Regions from separate parts of the Caulobacter sp. genome, predicted to be linked through region 2. Evidence: riboswitches for the same ligand, from Rfam matches in the RefSeq annotation. Region 2 holds a riboswitch; the other holds the start of a gene.

Region 1 (6,732 bases), 370 kb from region 2:
TCAGGCCGCTGGTCGAATAGTCGTCGTAGCGGACGCCCAGATTGACCAGCAGCTTGGGGGTCAGGGTTAGGGTGTCGAAGGCGTAGGCGGCGGCGGTCTTGGTCACCGTCCTGGCCGCCGGGGCGCGGGTGATCAGACCGGCCCACGCATCGCCGGTGTTGGGAGCGTAGAGGCGGGTGCAGTCGCCGATTCCGGCCGTCGTCGCGGTGTTGGTAAAGCCGGTCGGACAGGCCGAGCCCGCCGTCGTGTAGATCACGTAGCCGGCGTTCTCGTTGACTTCCCGCGACAGCTCGACGCCGAGATTGAAGCTGTTGCCGATCGAGCCGACGTCGAACTTGCCGGTCAGATCGGTGACCGCCGCGACCGTGGTGGCCGGATTGTAGCGGGCCTTGGTGCCGCGCTTCATCCACCATTCGCCGGCCACGAACTGCGCCGCGCCGCCGTCGCCGGGATTGGTGACGATGTAGTCGTTTACGGTCTTGGAATAGCGGACCGCCTGGCGAACCGAGAAGTCGTCATTGATCTGGTGGTTGAAGACCAGGGTGGCGATGTCGGCCTTGGTCTTCATGAAATCGCGCGAGGCGACGCCGTAATAGGCGTCGCGGGACACATCCAGAATGCCGCTTGCCGGACGCGTCTTGCTGTCGGTTCCGGCCACGCCCCAGGTGCGCTTGCTGGCCAACGGGATGCCGTAGTCGGGGTCCTGGTCGGTGTCGAGGTGGTAGTAGCTGGCCGTCACCTGGGTGTCCGTGCCGATGCCGAAGGCCAGCGACGGCGCGATGCCCCAGCGCTTGAAATCGACGCTGTCCCGACCGGGCGTGTCGCCCTTCGTGGCCATGATGTTCAGGCGGAAGGCGGCGGTGTCGGCGAAAGCGTAGTTGGCGTCGGCCGTGGCCCGCACATAGGAATCGGTTCCGCCGGCTAGCGAGGCGTGCGCGAAATTGGTCGGCTTGGGCGACTTGCTGCCCAGGTTGATGCTGCCGCCGCCCGAGCCGCGGCCGCTATAGACCGAGTCCGGACCCTTGATGACCTCGACCTGCTCGAGGTTGAACACTTCGCGGGTCTGGCCGCCGGCGTCGCGGATGCCGTCGACGAAGACGTTGTTGCCCGAGGCCTGGCCGCGGATGAACGGACGGTCGGCCAGGGGCTGGCCGCCCTCGCCCGCCCCGAAGGTGATGCCCGGCGAGGTGCGCAGGATGTCCTGCAGCGAGGTGGCGGCGGTCTGCTCGATGATCTTGCTGGAGATCACCGTGATCGAGCGCGGCGTGTCGACCAGCGGCGCGGTGTATTTGCCCGACTGGACGTCAGTGGCCTTCTTGCCGTCGACCTTGACGCCCGACACTTCGGTGGCGTCGGCGGGCGCGGTCGCCACGGCGGCGTCCTCAGCGCCGGGCGCCGCGTGGGCCAGGCCCGCGCCGAGGGTGAGGCCGGCCAGGCCGGCGACGGCGGCGGCGCCGAGGGCGCGATGGGGGCGGCTGACGATGCCGCCGATCGGGCCAGAGGTCTTCGGGTTACGCATGAAAAAATCCTGTCCCCAGCAGGGCCGCGGTACATCGCGGCCCGTCCTGATATTGCGAAGCGTTCTTAGCGGCGCCGCAATCGGGACGCAATGATAATCATTCTCAAAATGACAGGGATGGACGGAGCCCGTAGGGGGCCAGTGGTCACCAGGGAACGGCGACCCGTCCTCGACGGGCCCGAGCCCCCCGTGTAACGTTCCACCGTGCGCGCGACTGGCGATTGGAGGGGTCACCCTCGGGGAGCGCGGGCCACAGCAGAGCCGTTCGCCTGGGCGCCCTCACCTCTCGATGGAGCCGCGCCCATGCCGGAAGCCAAGACCTGGATCGCCTTCTGCCTCATCTGCCTGGGCATGGCCCTGACCCCCGGCCCCAACATGCTGTACCTGGTCAGCCGCTCGATCAGCCAGGGACCACTGGCCGGCATCGTCTCGCTGGTCGGCACGGCGGCGGGCTTTGTCATCTATCTGCTGTGCGCGGCCCTGGGCATCACCGCCCTGCTGATGGCCGCGCCCATCGCCTATGACATCCTGCGGTTCGGCGGCGCGCTGTATCTCCTGTGGCTGGCCTGGCAGGCGATCCGGCCGGGCGGCGCCGCGCCGTTCCAGGTGCGCGACCTGCCCCGGGATACGCCGGCCCGGCTGATGGCCATGGGCCTGCTGACCAATCTGCTCAATCCCAAGGCGGCCATGCTGTATCTTTCGCTGCTGCCGCAGTTCATCGACCCGCATCGCGGCGCCGTGATGGGCCAGTCGCTGGTGCTGGGCGGCAGCCAGATCGTCATCAGCCTGACGATCAACGGCGTCATCTGCCTGGCCGCCGGCACGATCGCGAGCTTCCTGGCGACGCGGCCCAGCTTCGTGCTGGTCCAGCGCTGGCTGATGGCCACGGTGCTGGGCGGCCTGGCGGTCCGCATGGCGACAGAAGCCCGGCGCTAACCGACGCTTGACCCGGGACCGGGCGGCGACCCAAATCGCCGTCCGTTTCGGAGTTGCGTTTCCATGTTGTCAAAGATCGTCGCGACCGCGCTCGCCACCGCCGCCTTGTCCCTCGCCGGCGCGGCCCAGGCCGCCGACCTGAAGGCCTGCGCGGTTCCGCCCGACGTGGTCCCCGCCCCGAGCGAGACCCCGCCCGCCGACCAGATCCACACCGACGTGCCGATCGCGGCCTATCTGCTGGCCCTGTTCTGGTCGCCGGAATCCTGCCGGGCCAACATCCCGGAGTCCGACAAGGCCATCCAGTGCCAGGCCAACAGCTTCGGCTTCACCGTCCACGGCCTGTGGCCCAACGGGCCCGACCGCATCCATCCCCGCTACTGCAAGCCCAGCCCGCCGATCAGCCTGAAAACGGTGAAGGCCAATCTGTGCATGACCCCCTCGCCCTGGCTGCTGCAGCACGAGTGGCAGGCCCACGGCACCTGCGACTGGCCCACCCCGGAGGCCTATTTCAGGAAGGCCCGCGCCGTGCGTTCGAAATTGAACGTGCCGGACCTGACGCCGGACGCCAACGGGACGATGACGGCCGGCCAGGTGCGCCAGGCCTTCCTGACGCGCAATCGCGGCCTGACGGCCGAGGGGCTGAATGTGCGGGTCAACAAGGACAATCGCCTGACCGAGGTATGGGTGTGCCTGGACCTGAAGTTCAAGCCGGCCGCCTGTCGCGGCGGCAATGGCACGCCCGACCCGGTGACCATCCGGGTGACGCAGAGGCGGTAGACACAGGTTCGCGGCCTCGCCGGTTTTCACCGGCGAGTGGGGAGGCGGCGGAGCGTCCGGGCCAGGCCCGGATGAGGATAGTTGGAGTACCGTTTCGGCCGTGGCCGGAGCGCTCCGCACGGTTGTTATCCCTCTGGCCGGCACGCGCGGGTCTCGTTCAACCCTTTGCACCCATCCGGGCACTCCCCCTCGCGACGGACCCAGCCTTGGGCTGCAGCCTCGCCGATTCCGGAGGACCCGGAACGAACCTTCGGACGGGCGGAGGCTTTGGCCTTCCTCCGATGGACAGGTTTACGTCCCCTGTCCTCTAAACCCGTACAACCGCCCCCACCGCCCGTCAGGTCGCCAGCTGGACGCCCTCCCCATGCGATGGAGCGAGGAGAAGTATGCGGGCGTTTTTGGGGGTGTTGCGTCGATTTTGCATCGTGACGCTGGGAGGCGGGGTCAGGCCGTTGAATTCGTTGGGATCGGGGCGGGGCTATCCCCGTGCGGGCGCGGGGATAAGGGTCCGACGCGAGACTTCTCCCTTCCCCCTTTGATGGGGGAAGGGTCGGGGGTGGGGGTGACAGAGGTTCAGGATATGGCGCGGCCGGCGTGAAATCGTCCGGCGGTGTCACCCCCATCCCTGCCCTTCCCCCATCAGAGGGGGAAGGGTCGCGCCTTAGCGTGCCAGGTCGTGGGAAAACCTCCGCGCCGGAGGGAGCCATCCTTACATCTCCCGGCGAGACGATCGCCGAGGCGTACAGGTCTCTCAAGGACGACGCGCACGCGTCGCCGTGCTGCGGCTGCCCGGAGGGCCGTGTCGGCGGACAGACCTGTACGCCTCGGCACGCTGCAGCCTCCAAGAGATGTAAGGATCGCACCGACCCTGGAGGTCAGCGGGCGACTGCCTGGATGCTCGATGACGCCGATCCCTCTCCCCTTGCGGGAGAGGGTGGGTGAGGGGTCTCTCAGCCCTTTCCGGACAAGACTTTCAACCCCTCATCCGACCTGCTTCGCAGGCCACCTTCTCCCACAAGGGGAGAAGGAAAGGACCCCAAACGCAAAACGGGCGGCCCCTTTCGGAGCCGCCCGCTGCGTTCATTCCGGAAAGACCGGGCTGAAAAGGCTTACGCCTCTTCGGCCGGGGCTTCCTTCTTGGACAGGTCTTCGCCGGTTTCCTGGTCGACGACCTTCATCGACAGCTTGGTCTTGCCGCGATCGTCGAAGCCGAGAAGCTTCACTTTGACGATCTGGCCTTCCTTCAGCACGTCCGAGGGCTTGGCGACGCGTTCGTTGCTGATCTGGCTGACGTGGACGAGGCCGTCCTTGGCGCCGAAGAAGTTCACGAAGGCGCCGAAATCGACGACCTTGACGACCTTGCCGTCATAGATCGCGCCGACTTCAGCTTCTTGCGTGATCGACTTGATCCAGTCGATGGCGGCCTTGATCTTGGCGCCGTCCGAGGCCGAAACCTTGACCGTGCCTTCGTCGTTGATGTCGACCTTGGCGCCGGTGGTGGCGACGATCTCGCGGATCACCTTGCCGCCGGTGCCGATCACTTCCCGGATCTTGTCGGTCGGGATGGTGATGGTTTCGATCTTCGGCGCGTAGTCGCCGACTTCTTCACGAGGCGCATCCATCGCCTTGTTCATCTCGTTGAGGATGTGCTCGCGGCCGCCCTTAGCCTGGGCCAGCGCTTGCTTCATGATCTCTTCGGTGATGCCGGCGATCTTGATGTCCATCTGCAGCGAGGTGAGACCCTCGCTGGTGCCGGCCACCTTGAAGTCCATGTCGCCCAGGTGATCTTCGTCGCCCAGGATGTCGGACAGAACGGCGAAGCCGTCCTTTTCGAGGATCAGGCCCATGGCGATGCCCGAGACCGGACGGATCAGCGGAACGCCCGCGTCCATCATGGCCAGCGAGGAGCCGCAGACCGTGGCCATCGAGGACGAGCCGTTCGACTCGGTGATCTCGGAGACCAGGCGGATGGTGTAGGGGAAGTCTTCCTTGGCCGGCAGCATCGGGCGCAGGGCGCGCCAGGCCAGCTTGCCGTGGCCGATTTCGCGGCGGCCGGGGCTGCCCATCCGACCGGTCTCGCCGACCGAGAAGGGAGGGAAGTTGTAGTGCAGCAGGAAGGATTCCTTGTAGGTGCCTTCCAGGGCGTCGATGAACTGCTCGTCGTCGCCGGTGCCCAGGGTGGCGACCACGATGGCTTGCGTTTCGCCGCGCGTGAACAGGGCCGAGCCGTGGGTGCGCGGCAGGATGCCGACTTCACCCAGGATCGGACGGACCTTGTCGACGGTGCGGCCGTCGATGCGGATGCCGGTGTCGAGGATGGAGCGACGGACGATGTCGGCTTCCAGTTCCTTGAACACCGAGATCAGCTTCAGCGGATCGATGCCGGCCGGGTTGGTGTCGCTCTTGGCGAAGGTGTCGACGGCCTTGGACTTGGCGGCCGACAGGGCCGCGACGCGGTCGCCCTTGGCGCGGATGGTGTAGGCTTCGGCCAGGTCCTTGCCGACGGCCTTCTTCACTTCGGCCTTCAGGGCGTCGGTGTCTTCCGGCTGGAAGTCGAAGGGTTCCTTGGCGGCGTGTTCGGCCAGTTCGATGATGCCGTTGATCACGGCCTGCATCGACTTGTGGGCGAAGCTGACGCCACCCAGGACGATCTCTTCCGAGAGCTCCTGGATTTCGGATTCGACCATCATCACGGCTTCGGCGGTGCCGGCCACGACGAGGTCCATCTTGCTTTCCTTCAGCTCGTCGAGCGTCGGGTTCAGCACGTATTCGCCGTTGACGTAACCCACGCGGCAGCCGCCGATCGGGCCCATGAACGGGGCGCCGGAGATCACCAGGGCGGCCGAGGCGGCGACCATGGCGACGATGTCGGGATCGTTCTCGAGGTCATGCTGCAGCACGGTGCAGACGACCTGGACTTCGTTCTTGAAGCCCTTGACGAACAGGGGGCGGATCGGACGGTCGATCAGGCGGGAAACCAGGGTTTCCTTTTCCGACGGACGACCTTCGCGCTTGAAGAAGCCGCCCGGGATCTTGCCCGCGGCGTAGGTCTTCTCGATGTAGTTGACGGTCAGCGGGAAGAAGTCTTGACCCGGCTTGGCCTTCTTGGCGAACACGGCGGTGGCCAGGACGACGGTTTCGCCCATGGTGGCCAGAACGGCGCCGTCAGCCTGACGGGCGATACGACCGGTTTCGAGGACCAGGCTCTTGCCGCCCCACTCGATCGTCTTGCGCATGATTTCGAACATATTTGCTTCTTTCGGTTCCGAAGGACCCATTTCCTTCAGGACGGACAGGGGCGGGCGGCCGAATGGCGGTCCCGAGTATTCCTCATCCAGTTCGACAGGCGTCCGGGGATCGTGATCTCCGGCTTACATGTTCGGAGCCGCATGAGGCGGATCCGCAGCAACTCTCGTTTCGGCCTGTCTTGAAACGGGAGCCCAGAAAAGCGTTCGGCCGCCCCGCGTGAGCGAGGCGGCCGACTGCGCCAAAAACTAGCG
Region 2 (6,732 bases):
TTCCATCGTGAAGATGATGTCGTTGCTGGTCTCCACGAATTGACCCATCAGGGCAAGATTCGTGCAGCCCTCGGGCACGACCCGGGGACGGTCGCCTGCCGCGCGGGGCATGAACTGCGCGGTGATATAGGGCATCAGGGCCAGACGGACCTTGGTCTGGGCCGCGATGGCGTCGAGCTGATCGACAATGCCCAGATGGAAGCACAGCTCGGCCAGAACCTCCCGGCCCGTGCAGGCCGGCATCGGCTTTTTGACGTGGTTGCCGTCCTTGTCCATCAGCAGCGCATAGACCCACAGCACCAGCACATCGTCCGGCTGGGTCGGGAAGTGGGGCTGGCGGTTGCAGGTGAAGCTCAGCACCCAGTTGGAATCGGTGAAGGTGATCACCCCGCCCGTCGCGGTCTTGCCCGAATAGGGGTCGTTGACCGAGAGTTCCTTCAGCTTGTCGATCAAGGGCGACGGCCTGCAGGTCAGGGTCGCTGATTCCCAGATCGAGCCCGCGACATTGCCGTAGAACTTTTCGGGCTTGCCGAAGATCGGCGATTTCTGGGCCAGGTTCTTCCATAGCGCCCAGTCACTGTCCTCGCCCGGCTCGGCATTGCCCCGATCCAGAACCGGAGCTGTGTCCATGTCGCCATAGGCCGTGCCCTCGGTCATCGAGCCGGTGAGCGCGAAGACCAAATCCCTGGGACCGACGGTGATCGTCTCTGCCTTGCCACCGACCCTGCACTGGATCGCGGTGACGGTGCGATCGCCCCCCTGCCCGGTCATGTCCAGGTCATGGGCCCGGGTGTCGAACTGCACCTTGACGCCCTTGTCTTTCAGAAGACGGATCAGCGGGACGACGAAGCTGTCATATTGATTGTATTTCGGGAAAACGAGGGTCGACATGTCGGCCATGCCGTCGAGCGCATCGAGAAAGCGATGCATATAGAGCTTGACCTCGAGCAGGCTCTGCCAGTTCTCGAAGGCGAACATCGATCGCCAAAGATACCAGAAATTGGTCTCCAGAAAGCTGGCGCTGAAATACTGCTCGATCGTGATGTCGTTCAGATCCTCCTTGCGCTTGAGCAGAAGCTTCAGGATCTCCCATTGGTGAGACTTGCTCAGACCCATGGTCGAGAAGTCGCGGATCTGCCCCTGCTTGTGCATCAAGCGGGCCTTTGACCAGTTCGGATCGTTGTCGTTCACCAGCCGGTATTCATCGAGCACGCTGTAGCCTTCAGGCAGTTCCAGCGCCGGCACGTCCTGGAAGAGATCCCAGAAATTGTCGTAGTTGAAGTTCATCTCGCGGCCGCCGCGGATGATGTAGCCACTTTCCGCGTCGCCGGCGCCGTCGAGCGAGCCGCCGACGATCTCCATCGTATCGAGGATCGTGATGTCCTCGCCCTTCATGCCGCCGTCCCGGATCAGGTAGAAGGCGGCCGCGAGGCCCGCTATGCCGCCGCCGATGATCCAGGCCTTGCGGCCCTCGACCGACTGGGCCGCAATCGGACGATTGCGCATATAGGGGCCCATCATGTCGGGCGGCGGCAACGTACCGCTCGGGCCCTTGCGCCAGAAGCCGGCGCCCGCGTCGGCTTCGATACGGAAGGCGGTTGCGTCCGCTTGATGCGTGCTGGAGATTTTTTCGGTCATGATCTTCCGGCCCTTCGGCGTGACATCTGCGATACCGGCGGCTGCGATGCCGGCTGCCTGTCTACCGATGATGGTACCGGCCGATACTCGACTTGGGTTTGATCTGGCTCACGCGACTCGGAGAAGGGCGCCCCATTCGACGACGACGGCCAGCGAGGCCCCGGCGCCGGCGTGCGGGAAGCCGCGTCTGTCGATCATGGTTCTTGAGTCCCCGCGTGGCGGGATGATCAAAGCCGGTGTGGCGCAGCGGGAAAATCGGGCGCGGCGGCGCCGTGCGCGGCCGATTGTCCGATCGTTGGGCGCCGTTGGACGCAAGCGCAACAGATCCTCCCCCTAGCGGGGGAGGACTTATCCTCGGCGTTCAGCGAATAGAACGATGCAAAATCAATCGCTTATAACTTTCTCGCCCTTGCGTATCCCCGGGTCCGAAAGCTGAGGGATACTGTTCCTACCCACAAGCAAGGGAAGGGACGTCGGCCGGCGACCTGACGGGCTTGTGGGGGTGGTCGAGCGGGAAGCGCCCGTCGGCCGTCGTTTAAGGCCCGGCAGGGTCTGGTGGAGCGGATCGGTCCTTGCGGGGGTCGGACGTGATGAAGCCGGACCGGGACCGCTGGGAACACCCTTGGGCGACGCCCGTCGATGCGCAGCAGGCATGGGCTGAAATCGCCCATGCGGTCTGGACGGGGTCGTCAGCCCCTCCACCCGTCGGGGGCCTAAGGTCGGGAGCGGGTTAAAACCCCGCGTCTCGCAGGCTCACCGGATAACGGATCACGCGGAGCGTTCGTCTTCGTCGAAACGGTAATTGCTATCCCATCCTCCGGGCGAAGCCCGGACGCTCCGCGACCCTTCCCCTCAACTCGGCGGTTTTCGCGCGAGGTCGTAAAGCCGTGTCCGCCAGACTCGCCCCCTACGGATCGCTCCGCGATCGTCTTCCCCCGGAGGGGGAAGATGAAGGGCGGCGATCCCATCTTCCCCCTCCGGGGGAAGACGGCTGCGCAGCAGCCCGTAGGGGGCCAGTGGCCGAGACGCCGCATTGACTCCCCGGCCCCCGCCCGTATTTTCCGCCCCGTTCGTGTGACTGGCGTTGAAGGTGGGCGACCACCGGGGAGCGCGAACCTCATCCGCCGCGCGCCTGGGCTCCCATACCGTCTCGTTTCACCAGACCCGGAGTCCCGCCGTGCCCGCCGCCCCCGACTATCCGTCCGCCCCCGATCTCGTTTCGCCCAAGCGCGCCCTGCTGTCGGTCTCCGACAAGACCGGCCTGGTCGAGGCGGCCAAGGTTCTGCACGAGGCGGGCGTCGAGCTGGTCTCGACCGGCGGCACCAAGGCGGCCATCGCGGCGGCCGGCCTGCCGGTCAAGGACGTGTCGGACCTGACGGGCTTCCCCGAGATGATGGACGGCCGGGTCAAGACCCTGCACCCCATCGTCCACGGGGGGCTCCTCGGGGTTCGCGACGCGCCCGACCACGCCAAGGCCATGGCCGACCACGGCATCGGCGGCATCGATATCCTGTATGTGAACCTCTATCCGTTCGAGGCCACGGTCGCGAAGGGCGGCAGCTACGCCGAGTGCGTCGAGAACATCGACATCGGCGGCCCGGCCATGATCCGCTCGGCGGCCAAGAACCACGGCTATGTCGCGGTCTGCACCGATCCCTCGGACCTGGCCGAAGTGCTGGACGCCCTGAAGGCCGGCGGCACGACGCTCGCTCTGCGCCAGCAGCTGGCGGCCCGCGCCTATGCCCGCACGGCGGCCTATGACGCGGCGATCTCGGCCTGGTTCGCGGCCGCCCTCGGCCAGGACTTCCCGGCCCGCAAGGCCATCGCCGGCGAGCTGCGCCAAGTGATGCGCTATGGCGAGAACCCGCACCAGAAGGCGGCCTTCTACGCCTTCCCCAACCCCCGCGTGGGCGTGGCCACCGCCACCCAGCTGCAGGGTAAGGAGCTGAGCTACAACAACATCAACGACACCGACGCGGCCTTCGAGCTGATCGCCGAGTTCGACCCGGCCCAGGGCCCGGCCGTGGCGATCATCAAGCACGCCAATCCGTGCGGCGTGGCCGTGGGTGGCTCGCAGCGGCAAGCCTATGAGCGGGCCCTGGCCTGCGACCCCACCTCGGCCTTCGGCGGCATCGTGGCGGTCAATTCGCGCCTGACCAAAGAGGCGGCCCTGGCGATGGTCGAGATCTTCACCGAGGTGGTGATCGCGCCGGAAGCCGACGACGACGCCATCGCCGTGTTCGCGGCCAAGAAGAACCTTCGCCTGCTGGTGACCGGCGGCCTGCCCGACGCGCTGTCGACCGGCGACACCTTCAAGAGCGTGGCCGGCGGCTTCCTGGTGCAGTCGCGCGATGACGCGCGGATCACCGCGTCGGACCTGAAGATCGTCACGAAGCGCCAGCCGACCGACACCGAGGTGCGCGACATGCTGTTCGCCTTCACGGTGGGCAAGCACGTCAAGTCCAACGCCATCGTCTATGCCCGCGACGGCCAGACCCTGGGCGTCGGCGCCGGCCAGATGAACCGCAAGGACTCAGCCCGCATCGCGGCCCTGCGCGCCGCCGATTTCGGCCTGAACCTGGACGGCTGCGCCTGCGCTTCGGAAGCCTTCTTCCCGTTCGCGGACGGTTTGATTCAGGCCGCCGAAGCCGGCGCCACGGCGATCATCCAGCCGGGCGGCTCGATGCGCGACGGCGAAGTGATCGAGGCCGCCGACAAGCTGGGCCTCACAATGGCCTTCACGGGGGTGCGGGTGTTCCGGCACTAGCACCTGTCTCTCCGTCTTCCCGGCGAAGGCCGGGACCCAGATCGAACCCACGAGCGGGTGGGGCTTTGAGCGCTATCGAGGGGCGCATCATGCCCAAATGCTCAGGCTGAATCTGGGCCCCGGCCTTCGCCGGGGAGACGGGGGAATATCGAATTGAAGGAACGAGCCATGCAAAGCCTCGCCTGGGGAGCCAAGGTCGCCGACGCCTCGAAGGTGTTCAAGCCGGCGGGCAATGGCCCGTTTCCAGTGGCGCTGATCCTGCACGGCTGCGGCGGCAAGACCCCGTTCCTCGAGGCCTATGCGCAGACGGCGGTGAAGGCCGGCTACGCCGCCGTCGTCGTCGACTCGTTCCGGCCGCGCGGCATGTCGACCCTGGACGGCAAGCTGTTCGTCTGCACCGGGACGACCCTGCAGGGGCTGAAGCGCTCGGCCGACGTGTTCGGGATGCTGGCCTGGCTGGAGGGCCAACCGTGGGCGGACCACCAGCGGGTCTTCCTGGCCGGCTGGAGCCATGGCGGCTGGACGATCATGGACGGCTACGCGATCGGCGTGAACGCCGCCCGGGCCACGGGCCTGACGGACGCCGATCCGATGACGCTGCGGACCCGGGTCAAGGGCGCGCTGCTGGTCTATCCCTATGCCAGCTACCCCTCGCTGACCAGCAGCCGGGGGTGGGGCGCCGGCGGGCCGCGCGTCTGGTCGGTGATCGGCGGCCGGGACCAGGTGGTCGGCTGGAAGGCGCCAGGCAAGGCGCTGGAGCGGCTGAAACGCGACGGGCTGAGCGTGGACACCGTCTTCCTGCCCGACGCCACCCACGCGTTCGACGACGACCGCGCCAATGACCCTCGGGCGAAGTACCGCCCCGACCTTCTGGCCCAGACGCGGGACTATTTCGGAAGAGCCCTGACGGAGACCCTGAGAGCCTAGGCCGCGACGCGCCGGATCGGGGTCGGCCCCCGATAGAGCCGGCGCCACAGCCACTCCAGCGGGCCCATGCTGAAGCGGTCCATCCACCACCGCGACCACAGGATCTGCAGGATCCAGACGCCCACCACGATCAGGGCCAGTACCGGCCGGTCGACCTTGCCATGCAGGCCCAGGCCCCGGCCGCCATAGAAGATCGAGGTCATGATCAGCGACTGGGTCAGATAGTTGGTGAAGGCCATCTGCCCGACCGGCGCCAGGGCCTCGGGGATCGCCTTCCAGAAGCCCGTCGACCGCGAGGCGAAGACCATCAGGCTGACATAGGCCAGGGTCGTCAGCGGCGCGGTGGCCATCTGCACGACACCGCCGATCAGGCCGATAGGCTTGGGCAACCCCGTGACGGCGAAGGTGATCAGCAGCGCCCCGGTCACGGCCAGGGCCAGCAGGCCCACCACGGTGAGGATGACATAGGTCTTCTTCGAGGCCTCACCGGTGAAGACGCCGGTCTTGAAACAGCCCAGGCCGATCATCATCAGGCTGCAGGTCATCAAGGTGATGATCGGCTCGGCCGGCAGCAGACCCAGGCGGTCCCGGGCGTTCTGGATCAGCGACTGCATGAACGTGCCGGCATACTGGGCGGCGGCGGCGCTGTTCCTGGCGGCCTCCTCGGCTGTCTGGGCCGCTTCCTTGGCGGCGTCGTGCGGCATCAGCAGCGAGACCCCCATGCCGACCGCCATCAGAACGGAGAAGCCGATCCAGATCCCGACCCCGACCCTCAACAGGCGCTTGGGCGCCCAGGATCGGGCGAACATGACCAGAAAGCCGGCCAGGGCGTAGCTCAGCAGCACATCGCCGAACCAGATGGCGAAGCCGTGCAGCAGGCCAAAGGCCACCATCCACATCAGGCGCTTGCGCAGGATCAGGCCCTTGCCGGCCTCGGACCGCTCGCCGCCGACCAGGAAGATCGACACGCCAAACAGCATCGAGAACAGGGTCACGAACTTGCGCTGAAACAGCCACTGGGTGATCACCCAGACCGACACCGTGTCGGTCCCGGTTCCATGCGGCCAGCTACGCACGGATTCGGCCAGGCCCGAGGTCACGGCGAAGTCTGGCGCGTTGCACAGCAGAATGCCCAGCACCCCCAGTCCGCGCAGGGAATCCAGCAGGACGATACGGTTCTTGGTCATGAGCCCCCCGGCGTTGAGGCCTCAGCCTAGTCCGGTCCGGCCCCGCCCCACAATCGCGACTTCGGCGTCCGCCGCGCTTCAGGCGTCCGGCGCCCGCTCCGGCACGCCGCGCAGCACCAGGGCGCCGCCGATCATGAACAGGGCCGAGACCGCCACCGCCACCCGCTGGTCGCCGATGGCGCGGGTTCCGACGGCGATCACCAACGGCGCCAG

What was found. Region 2 has a riboswitch for ZMP and ZTP ahead of purH (bifunctional phosphoribosylaminoimidazolecarboxamide formyltransferase/IMP cyclohydrolase). Riboswitches for the same ligand answer to the same signal wherever they lie in the genome.
Region 1: another riboswitch for ZMP and ZTP. It lies ahead of ACQY9P_RS07870 (LysE family translocator); the one in region 2 lies ahead of purH (bifunctional phosphoribosylaminoimidazolecarboxamide formyltransferase/IMP cyclohydrolase).

The regions. Positions count from the first base shown of each region.
Region 1 covers NZ_OZ257139.1:1,676,594-1,683,325, reverse strand. Annotated here, with positions in the region: gene ACQY9P_RS07875 (TonB-dependent receptor) at 1-1,519, opposite strand, end outside; ZMP/ZTP riboswitch at 1,720-1,801, shown strand; gene ACQY9P_RS07870 (LysE family translocator) at 1,823-2,455, shown strand; gene ACQY9P_RS07865 (ribonuclease T2) at 2,519-3,232, shown strand; gene pnp (polyribonucleotide nucleotidyltransferase) at 4,342-6,480, opposite strand; gene rpsO (30S ribosomal protein S15) at 6,727-6,732, opposite strand, start outside.
Region 2 covers NZ_OZ257139.1:1,302,975-1,309,706, forward strand. Annotated here, with positions in the region: gene ACQY9P_RS06120 (oleate hydratase) at 1-1,638, opposite strand, end outside; ZMP/ZTP riboswitch at 2,703-2,783, shown strand; gene purH (bifunctional phosphoribosylaminoimidazolecarboxamide formyltransferase/IMP cyclohydrolase) at 2,816-4,405, shown strand; gene ACQY9P_RS06130 (dienelactone hydrolase family protein) at 4,574-5,332, shown strand; gene ACQY9P_RS06135 (DUF418 domain-containing protein) at 5,329-6,519, opposite strand; gene ACQY9P_RS06140 (MFS transporter) at 6,598-6,732, opposite strand, start outside.